DNA from 2 places in the Yersinia canariae genome. Region 2 is predicted to be linked to the other one. Evidence: predicted binding sites of a transcription regulator. Region 2 holds the regulator's gene; the other holds the start of a gene.

Region 1 (4,433 bases), 420 kb from region 2:
TGATCAGCATGACGCCAACTGGCAATATCCACTGGGCGGCCCAATGAGCGAGCCGCATCCAGCGCCGCATTCACTTTAACGACCATGCCGTCAGTGATGATGCCCTGCGCAATCAGTTGCTCGGCTTTTTGTGCGGTCATTTCAGCAATTCGCTGGCCTTTGCCATCTAAAATCCCACTGACATCTGACAGCAAAATTAAATCGGCTCCCAATGTCGCGGCCAGAGCCGTGGCTGCCTGATCAGCATTTACATTCATCAGACTACCCTCTTTGGTGATACCAATAGAGCTGATGATTGGCATGTAATTTGCGGCCAGTAAGGTTTGGACTAAAGCCGGCGAGCCAGCTTCCGCCTTGCCCACATGGCCGAGTGCTGCATCCAGTGGTGTGACCGACACGGTATTACCATCGCCCAAACATAAGCCAACAGCATTGATGTCATGTTTCACCGCCCAAGCCAGCAACGTTTTGTTGGCGGTGCCCGCTAATGCACCTGTAATAATGTCAATTTGATCGGCTGGCGTCACGCGCAGGCCGTTTTTCTTCACGACCGGCAACGCGAGCTTTTTCATCAGATCATCAACTACGCAACCACCACCGTGCATAATCACAAGCGGGCGCTCATGCTTCTCACGATAGGTCACCAATGCAGTAAACAGGCGTTCCAGCGCTTCTTCGCTGTCGAGCAACACGCCACCTAATTTAATGACCAACGGGTTTATCATGTTTCGCCTCAATATAATTGGAAAAAATGTCTGTTCCGACTCTGTCGCAAACCGCTCTGTTACCGACTGTTTTATTGTTCACAATAGGGACTGGGTTTCCGCAAAACCAAAACGTATATTCATGCATTGCACCGCCTGCGCCGCCGCGCCTTTCAGCAGGTTATCTTCTGTCGCGACAATAATTAAATGCTCGCCCTGCACAGAGAAACCAATATCGCAGAACGGCAGGCCCACCACCGCTTTTAGCGCCGGCACGCCTTGCTTATAGAGCCTTACCAGTGGTTTGTCCTGATAAGCATTGTGATACGCCTCGGCGATATCTTGTGCCGTCACACCTGCTTTTAGGCGGCAAGTAATAGTCGCCAAAATACCGCGTGCAAAATTCCCCAAGTGCGGAGTAAAAATCACTGGCGTACCAAGGTGGGCAACAATTTCCGGCTGATGACGATGATTAAACAAACCATACGGCTGCAAACTCACTTCACAGAAACTGTTGCCAATACTGGCCTTGCGCCCCGCACCACTGACACCGCTGACGGCGTTAATCACCGGCCATTGCGCATCATTGAGCAAATCGCCATCCACCAACGGCTTAAGCGCCAGTTGGGATGCGGTTGGATAACAACCGGGTACCGCGATCAATTGGGCCTGCTTGATTTGTTCGGCCTGCCATTCAGCTAATCCATAGACCGCTTTATTCAGCCAATCGGCATGTTGATGCTCAAAACCGTAATACTGACTATAAAACGCCGCATCCTGAACCCGGAATGCGCCGGAGAGATCGAATACCACACAACCCGCCGCCAGGAATTGCGGTGCTAAATCATGGCTGACCTCATGAGCGGTGGCGAGGAAGACGACATCAACACCTTTTGCCGCTTGAGCCACATCCACCAAGGGTTGCAGCGGAAGATCAATAATGCCTTTTAGTTGCGGATGCAGATCAGAAAGCAATTTTCCTGCATCTGCACTTTGCGCTGAAACCGTTAAACCGGTTATGTTCATATGTGGGTGACGATTCAGGTAAGCCGTAAGCTCCGCTCCGGCATAACCACTGGCACCAACAATCAGCGTATTTAACATGGGTTCCGTTTACCTTCTGAGTATTCTTACCTAGGTATATACCCCATTATGAATATGGGTATAACAACATAAGTAGTCAAAACCGGCATTTGGGTTCTCAGCAAGGTTTTACTGTTCCCCCACGTGATTGAGCATTGACATTTTCGTAAATTTAAGGGTGTTTTTAGGTTCCCTTACGCTCAAGCTTAATGTATTTTTATTCATAATTAATGCATGAATATTGATACTACCCTAACCAAAGGCTGTCAACAGTGAAGATGAAATTACCTCCATTTATTGAGCTGTATCGGGCGCTAATCGCAACGCCATCGATCAGCGCAACCGATAGCGCCCTCGATCAAAGCAATGAGGCGTTAATCAACTTGTTGGCCGGATGGTTTGCTGATTTGGGTTTTCGCGTCGAAATCCAGCCTGTCCCGGAGACACGCCACAAATTTAATCTGCTCGCCAGCATCGGAGAGGGCCACGGCGGGCTGCTATTGGCAGGTCATACCGACACCGTCCCTTACGATGAAGGCCGCTGGACCCGAGATCCCTTCACTCTGACCGAACATGACAATAAATTGTATGGTCTGGGTACTGCCGACATGAAAGGCTTCTTTGCCTTTATTCTTGATGCAGTGCGTGATATCGATGCCAGCACATTGAGTAAACCACTGTATATTCTCGCGACCGCCGATGAAGAAACCACCATGGCGGGCGCGCGCTATTTTGCTGCTTCCACCCAATTACGCCCTGACTTTGCCATTATTGGTGAGCCAACATCACTGCAACCGGTGCGAGCACATAAAGGCCATATTTCCAATGCTATCCGTATTACGGGTCAGTCCGGCCATTCCAGTGATCCGGCGCGCGGCGTTAATGCTATTGATTTGATGCATGAATCTATTACCCAGTTAATGAAGCTGCGTACCACCCTGCAAGAGCGTTATAACAACCCAGCATTTGCCATCCCTTATCCCACCATGAATTTCGGTCATATCAATGGTGGTGATGCTGCAAACCGTATCTGTGCTTGCTGTGAATTACATATGGATATCCGCCCATTGCCAGGGCTGACATTAAGTGATCTGGATGAATTGATGACGGAAGCACTGGCCCCCGTCAGTGCCCGCTGGCCGGGCCGCTTAAGTATTGATGAACTGCATCCGCCGATTCCGGGCTATGAATGTCCGACAGATCATCATATGGTCGGGGTTATCGAGAAATTACTGGGTGAGCGTACGGCGGTGGTTAACTACTGCACCGAAGCCCCGTTTATTCAGCAAATTTGCCCGACATTAGTGCTGGGGCCCGGCTCCATTAATCAAGCTCATCAACCAGATGAATTCATTGATATGGCCTTTATCGAGCCAACACGCGAGTTGATTGGCCAGTTAGTTGATCATTTCTGCCAGCAGAAATAACCATTATGGGGTAGGCGGATCAATATTGCCGATAAGCCAGACTGATAATCTGGCCTTGGTAATTAAATTTCAGCAATATCCCTAAAAATGATGTTTTTTTGCTAAAAATAGTGTCAATTGGGGTATGGAATTGAACGTGGCGAGTGGATTTGTCCATCTTTGCCTTTTGGATGAAACTAATTTACAAAAAGAAACCATAAAAGTTTATACCCAAAGTCATTGGCGTTGCAGCCAGGCAGCAAGTGAACAAATCCCGATGAGCTGACATTGGTCAGTGATTCCGGTGAGTGAGCGTTGCTAACAACTCTGCGGCGTCAAGGGCGAAGGGGATATGGGTCAGGGGTCATATGAACGAACAATATTCCGCAATGCGAAGTAACGTCAGTATGCTCGGTAAACTACTCGGGGACACAATCAAGGAAGCGCTCGGCGAGCACATTCTGGATAGAGTAGAAACCATCCGTAAATTATCTAAATCTTCGCGTGCTGGTAATGAAGCAAGCCGTCAGGAACTGCTGACAACACTGCAAAATTTATCCAATGACGAGCTGCTGCCGGTAGCCCGTGCTTTTAGCCAATTCCTCAATCTGACGAATACGGCTGAGCAATATCACAGCATTTCGCCGCATGGTGAAGCCGCAAGTAACCCGGAAGCTCTGGCCCAGCTCTTCACCCGTTTGAAAGATAAAAAGCTGAGCGAAAAAGACATGCGCAGCGCGGTGGATGAGTTATCCATTGAGCTGGTGCTAACCGCTCACCCAACTGAAATTACCCGCCGGACCCTGATTCATAAGCTGGTCGAAGTGAATTCCTGTCTGAGCCAGTTGGATCACAATGACTTAGCCGATTACGAACGCAACAAGATCATGCGTCGTTTGCGGCAGTTAGTCGCACAATCATGGCATACCGACGAAATTCGTAAAATTCGCCCTTCCCCGGTTGATGAAGCAAAATGGGGCTTTGCTGTTGTTGAAAACAGCTTGTGGGAAGGTGTGCCAGCTTTCCTGCGTGAATTTAACGAGCAGTTGCAAAACTCTCTTGATTACCGCTTGCCGGTAGAAGCGGTGCCGATCCGCTTCACCTCGTGGATGGGCGGCGACCGTGACGGTAACCCGAATGTCACCGCTGAAATTACCCGTCATGTGCTGTTACTAAGCCGTTGGAAAGCAACTGATTTATTCCTGCGCGATATTCAGGTATTGGTGTCAGAGCTTTCCAT
Region 2 (4,433 bases):
TTAGCCATGAGGTTTACTCCCTGTGGTGATGACGGTAAGCCATCAAGACCTGCCAACTCCTTAGCGGCAAACCACTCTTTTTTCATGGTGTTGCTTCCTAATATGCGTTATGACACAAAAAAGGAATATTTAGAAAACATTTAAAATCTTTCAGAAAATAAATGTTAGTATACTTCTAAATGATTACTTTCTGTTCACCGTACGATTAACAATGTACCGTTATTTATATCACTAACACGTCAGCAGCTTAGAAAAAAAAAGGATTAAAGATGATTTTAAGGAAATCTGATTGGCACCCAGCCGACATCATTGCTGCACTACGCAAGAAAGACACCACTCTGGCGGCGCTCTCTCGAAAAGCAGGTTTAAGCTCATCCACACTTGCTAATGCGCTAACTCGCCCGTGGCCGAAGGGGGAATGGTTGATTGCACAATGCCTGGATATTCATCCTTCTGAAATTTGGCCAACACGCTATTTTGACTCAAAAACCGGTGATCTTCTGGACCGAAAAGTGAGGATACGACAACCTATTATCCAGGCATAAAAAAACCGCCGATAAACTGCTTCGGCGGTTAATGGTGTGATTTCAGGGGCTGCTTTAGCCCCTGCTACACTGATTTATTTTACAAACTGCTCGCCTAACTCAATATCTTTGTGCAACACATCCAGCATGCTTTCAAGGGCTTGTTGCTCAAATGCACTCAGTTTGCCGATATCTTTACGCTCTGCAACGCCGTCTTTACCCAATAGAATTGGTTGAGCGAAGAAACGGGCATACTTGCCATCGCCTTCAACGTAAGAACATTCCACAACATTGCTCTCGCCTTGCAGAGCGCGAACCAAAGAAAGGCCAAAGCGTGCAGCAGCTTGCCCCATAGACAGAGTCGCAGACCCGCCACCGGCTTTTGCTTCAACAACTTCAGTACCTGCATTCTGGATACGCTTAGTCAGATCAATAACTTCTTGCTCTGTGAAACTGATACCTGGAATTTGTGAAAGCAATGGCAGGATAGTCACACCTGAGTGACCGCCAATAACCGGCACTTCGATATCCTGAGGTTGCTTACCTTTCAGCTCAGCAACAAAGGTATTCGAACGAATGGTATCCAGTGTAGTAATACCGAATAATTTATTTTTGTCGTAAACACCGGCTTTTTTCAGCACTTCTGCCGCAATAGCAACCGTGGTATTAACAGGGTTAGTAATAATACCGATTAATGCTTTCGGGCAAGTGCGCGCGATTTGCTCAACCAGATTACGAACAATACCCGCGTTCACATTGAACAGGTCTGAACGATCCATTCCGGGTTTGCGTGCAACCCCCGCAGAGATCAGAACAATATCTGCCCCTTGCAGGGCCGGGGTAGCATCTTCACCGCTGAAGCCTTTAATATTAACAGCAGTTGGGATATGGCTCAGATCAACCGCAACACCAGGAGTGACTGGCGCGATATCATATAATGAGAGGTCTGAACCTGAAGGAAGCTGGGTCTTGAGTAGAAGAGCGAGGGCCTGGCCGATACCACCAGCGGCACCGAGAACTGCAACTTTCATCCTATACTCCTTATTATATTTAATTTAAATTTGCCGTGAATTCATCTATTTACGAACCTTAATTTATTGCGATTTTAAACACAATCTATTAACAGTCAGATTGAGATATCACGCATCAAAAAGGCGCATAAGGTTTGTCTATTTTAGATTAAATCGCTTATTCATTAATGATATAGCGCACATTATTCTAAAATTATCTGGCGTATTCATGACAGGTTAATCGGCGGTTACATTACACCCTTCCTTTACATCAAAACAACATCATTTTAATAACATTTTAGCTACTCAATACAAATGTTAAAAAAAGCTGATTTAGCATAATCGTAACAGTAAGAGAGTGTTAGAATTTCAGCACACCTTGATATCACGGCTTTTATCACCAATACTCCATAGTCATGTTGAATAAAAATTCATTTATATGCATAATAATCCTATTCACTATTGACTGTCAGGGCATAAAAAATGCGTAACCCCGCCAAACAAGAAGATCTTATCAAGGCGTTTAAAGCGTTATTGAAAGAAGAGAAATTCAGTTCTCAAGGTGAAATCGTTTTGGCCTTGCAGGAAGAAGGCTTTGAAAATATTAACCAGTCCAAAGTATCGCGCATGTTGACAAAATTTGGTGCGGTCAGAACGCGTAATGCAAAAATGGAGATGGTTTATTGTTTACCGGCTGAATTAGGGGTTCCGACCACCAGCAGCCCGCTCAAGAATCTGGTATTAGATGTTGATTATAATGATTCAGTCGTTGTGATTAACACCAGCCCAGGAGCAGCCCAATTGATCGCCCGACTGCTGGACTCATTAGGTAAAGCGGAAGGCATTCTCGGCAGCATCGCAGGTGATGACACTATTTTCACCACACCTGCCAGAGGTTTCACCGTCGAACAGTTACATGAAGCTATCCTCCGTTTGTTCGAACAAGAGCTTTAATTCACTACCAATATTAAGATGCGGCCTGATATGCCGCATTTTCTCGTTTGGTACATGTCGACCTTATTAGTCCAAACATTTCGCGATAAACAGGGCATCTGACTGCCTCATCTACTTAAAACCACTCAATCCCCCTGCTTTTACTTCATTTATGGTCAGAGTCGCCGTACTCTTCCGCACTTTTAGTCAAAAATACTTATCATATTGAAAAGACTCTATTTTCTCTGAAAAGTGCTGTTTTTTAATCAATTTTTATTCCTTTTCGTTCTTAAAAAGTAATAACGCACGATAAAGTGACGTTAAATATTATTAGCGGGCTATTAATATTCTCAGTTACTAGATGTATACTCATTTTCGTGACGTAAATCACACTTCCTTTGAAGTGATAAAAGAATAAATAGAGGCAATAATATGAAAGTTAAAACTACTATCGCAACCATGAGCATTCTATCTGCACTGTCATTTGGTGTTTTTGCAGCTGATTCCATCAGTGAAAATCAAGCTGCTAATTTGCAACCGATGGGGACTATTACCGTCAGTGGCCTGAATGGTGCGCCTTCTGATATTCGTCAGGCGCTGTCTGATAAAGCCGATGCCATGGGCGCTAAAGCTTATAAAGTGATTGAAGCGCGCGAAGAGAACAACTGGCATGCGACTGCCACTATCTACCAATAATTGTAGAGTTGGCCGTCATTTGTCATAGCGACATAAAGAATGGCGGCAAGGTCATAATTGAGATTTAAGTTGAATCAACAGTAAAACCAACAAGCCCAAAACACCAAAAATCTATGATAAGCACTTTTGGATTGTCGGTTCATATTTAGGAGATAATCATGAAAATCAAAACAACCCTGACGGCCCTTAGCTTACTTTCTGTTGTTGCTTTCGGCGCATCAGCAGCGCAATCAATTGATGCGGCTCAAGCCAGCAAAATGACTGATTTAGGTGCAATTAGTGTTAGCGGTATTACTGGCGCGCCTTCTGATATTGAGCAGGCAATCGCGAATAAAGCAGACAGCAAAGGCGCTACGGCCTACAAAATCATTGGTATTAATGATGATAATGGTTGGCACGCAACAGCTAAGATTTACAAATAAGATTCAGCGCCCAGAATGAAAGTAAATGCCCCACTCAAAGGGGCATACTTTCGAGCATGATGGTTTATTCAATCTGTTGAAAGATTCATTTTCAGCATATTGAATAGAATATTCATTAAAATAAATTTGTAAGCTTAATCAGCATAACAACAGAATAATCCCTCGTCGTCTATCCGACGAACCCTTTTACCCCCGCTATGCGGGGGCTTTTTTTATCCGTCTTACTCCTGAGATTCAGCCTCTTGTTCTGCTTTTTTATCTAAGGCACTCAACAGCTTGTCATGAATACCACCAAAACCACCATTACTCATCACCAGAATGTGATCCCCTGGTTGGGCGGTTTTGACAACCATATCAACTAGCGTATCAATATCAGCACTCCAATGCGCCGGCTGAATACAAGCTTCGGCGACTTCAACGACTTGCCAAGGAATATGCTGCGGCTGGAATAAGAACACTTCATCAGCACGTCCCAATGAAGGGGCCAATTCGTTTTTACACATACCTAACTTCATGGTGTTAGAACGCGGCTCCAGCACAGCTAAAATTCGTGCAGTGCCACCGACTTTGCTGCGTAATGCCGCCAATGTTGCGAGAATGGCAGTTGGGTGATGAGCAAAATCATCATAAACCGTGACCCCATGAGCTTCACCGCGCAATTCCAAGCGGCGACGCGCATTAATAAAATCACCCAATACCCGGCAAGCATCTGCGGGTAATACCCCCACATGACGGGCCGCGGCTATGGCCATCAAACCGTTATGCATATTATGCTCGCCCACCAATGACCAACTGACCTCGCCGACTAATTCATTGTCGAGGAACACTTCATAGACACTGGCATCAAC

The links. The regulator ArgR, encoded in region 2, controls arginine synthesis, uptake and breakdown. The targets are predictions, from matches to a motif close to ANTGAATAAAAATACANT.
Positions count from the first base shown of each region.
Region 1: a site for ArgR is predicted at 1,996-2,013, ahead of argC (N-acetyl-gamma-glutamyl-phosphate reductase). Genes of this name have one in related genera too.

Region 1 is NZ_CP043727.1:123,870-128,302, reverse strand. It holds gene argB (acetylglutamate kinase) at 1-725, opposite strand, end outside; gene argC (N-acetyl-gamma-glutamyl-phosphate reductase) at 804-1,808, opposite strand; gene argE (acetylornithine deacetylase) at 2,066-3,214, shown strand; gene ppc (phosphoenolpyruvate carboxylase) at 3,562-4,433, shown strand, end outside.
Region 2 is NZ_CP043727.1:548,026-552,458, reverse strand. It holds gene F0T03_RS02620 (DNA-binding protein) at 1-86, opposite strand, end outside; gene F0T03_RS02615 (helix-turn-helix domain-containing protein) at 270-545, shown strand; gene mdh (malate dehydrogenase) at 620-1,555, opposite strand; gene argR (transcriptional regulator ArgR) at 2,018-2,488, shown strand; gene yhcN (peroxide/acid stress response protein YhcN) at 2,900-3,163, shown strand; gene F0T03_RS02595 (YdgH/BhsA/McbA-like domain containing protein) at 3,322-3,585, shown strand; gene mpl (UDP-N-acetylmuramate:L-alanyl-gamma-D-glutamyl-meso-diaminopimelate ligase) at 3,807-4,433, opposite strand, start outside.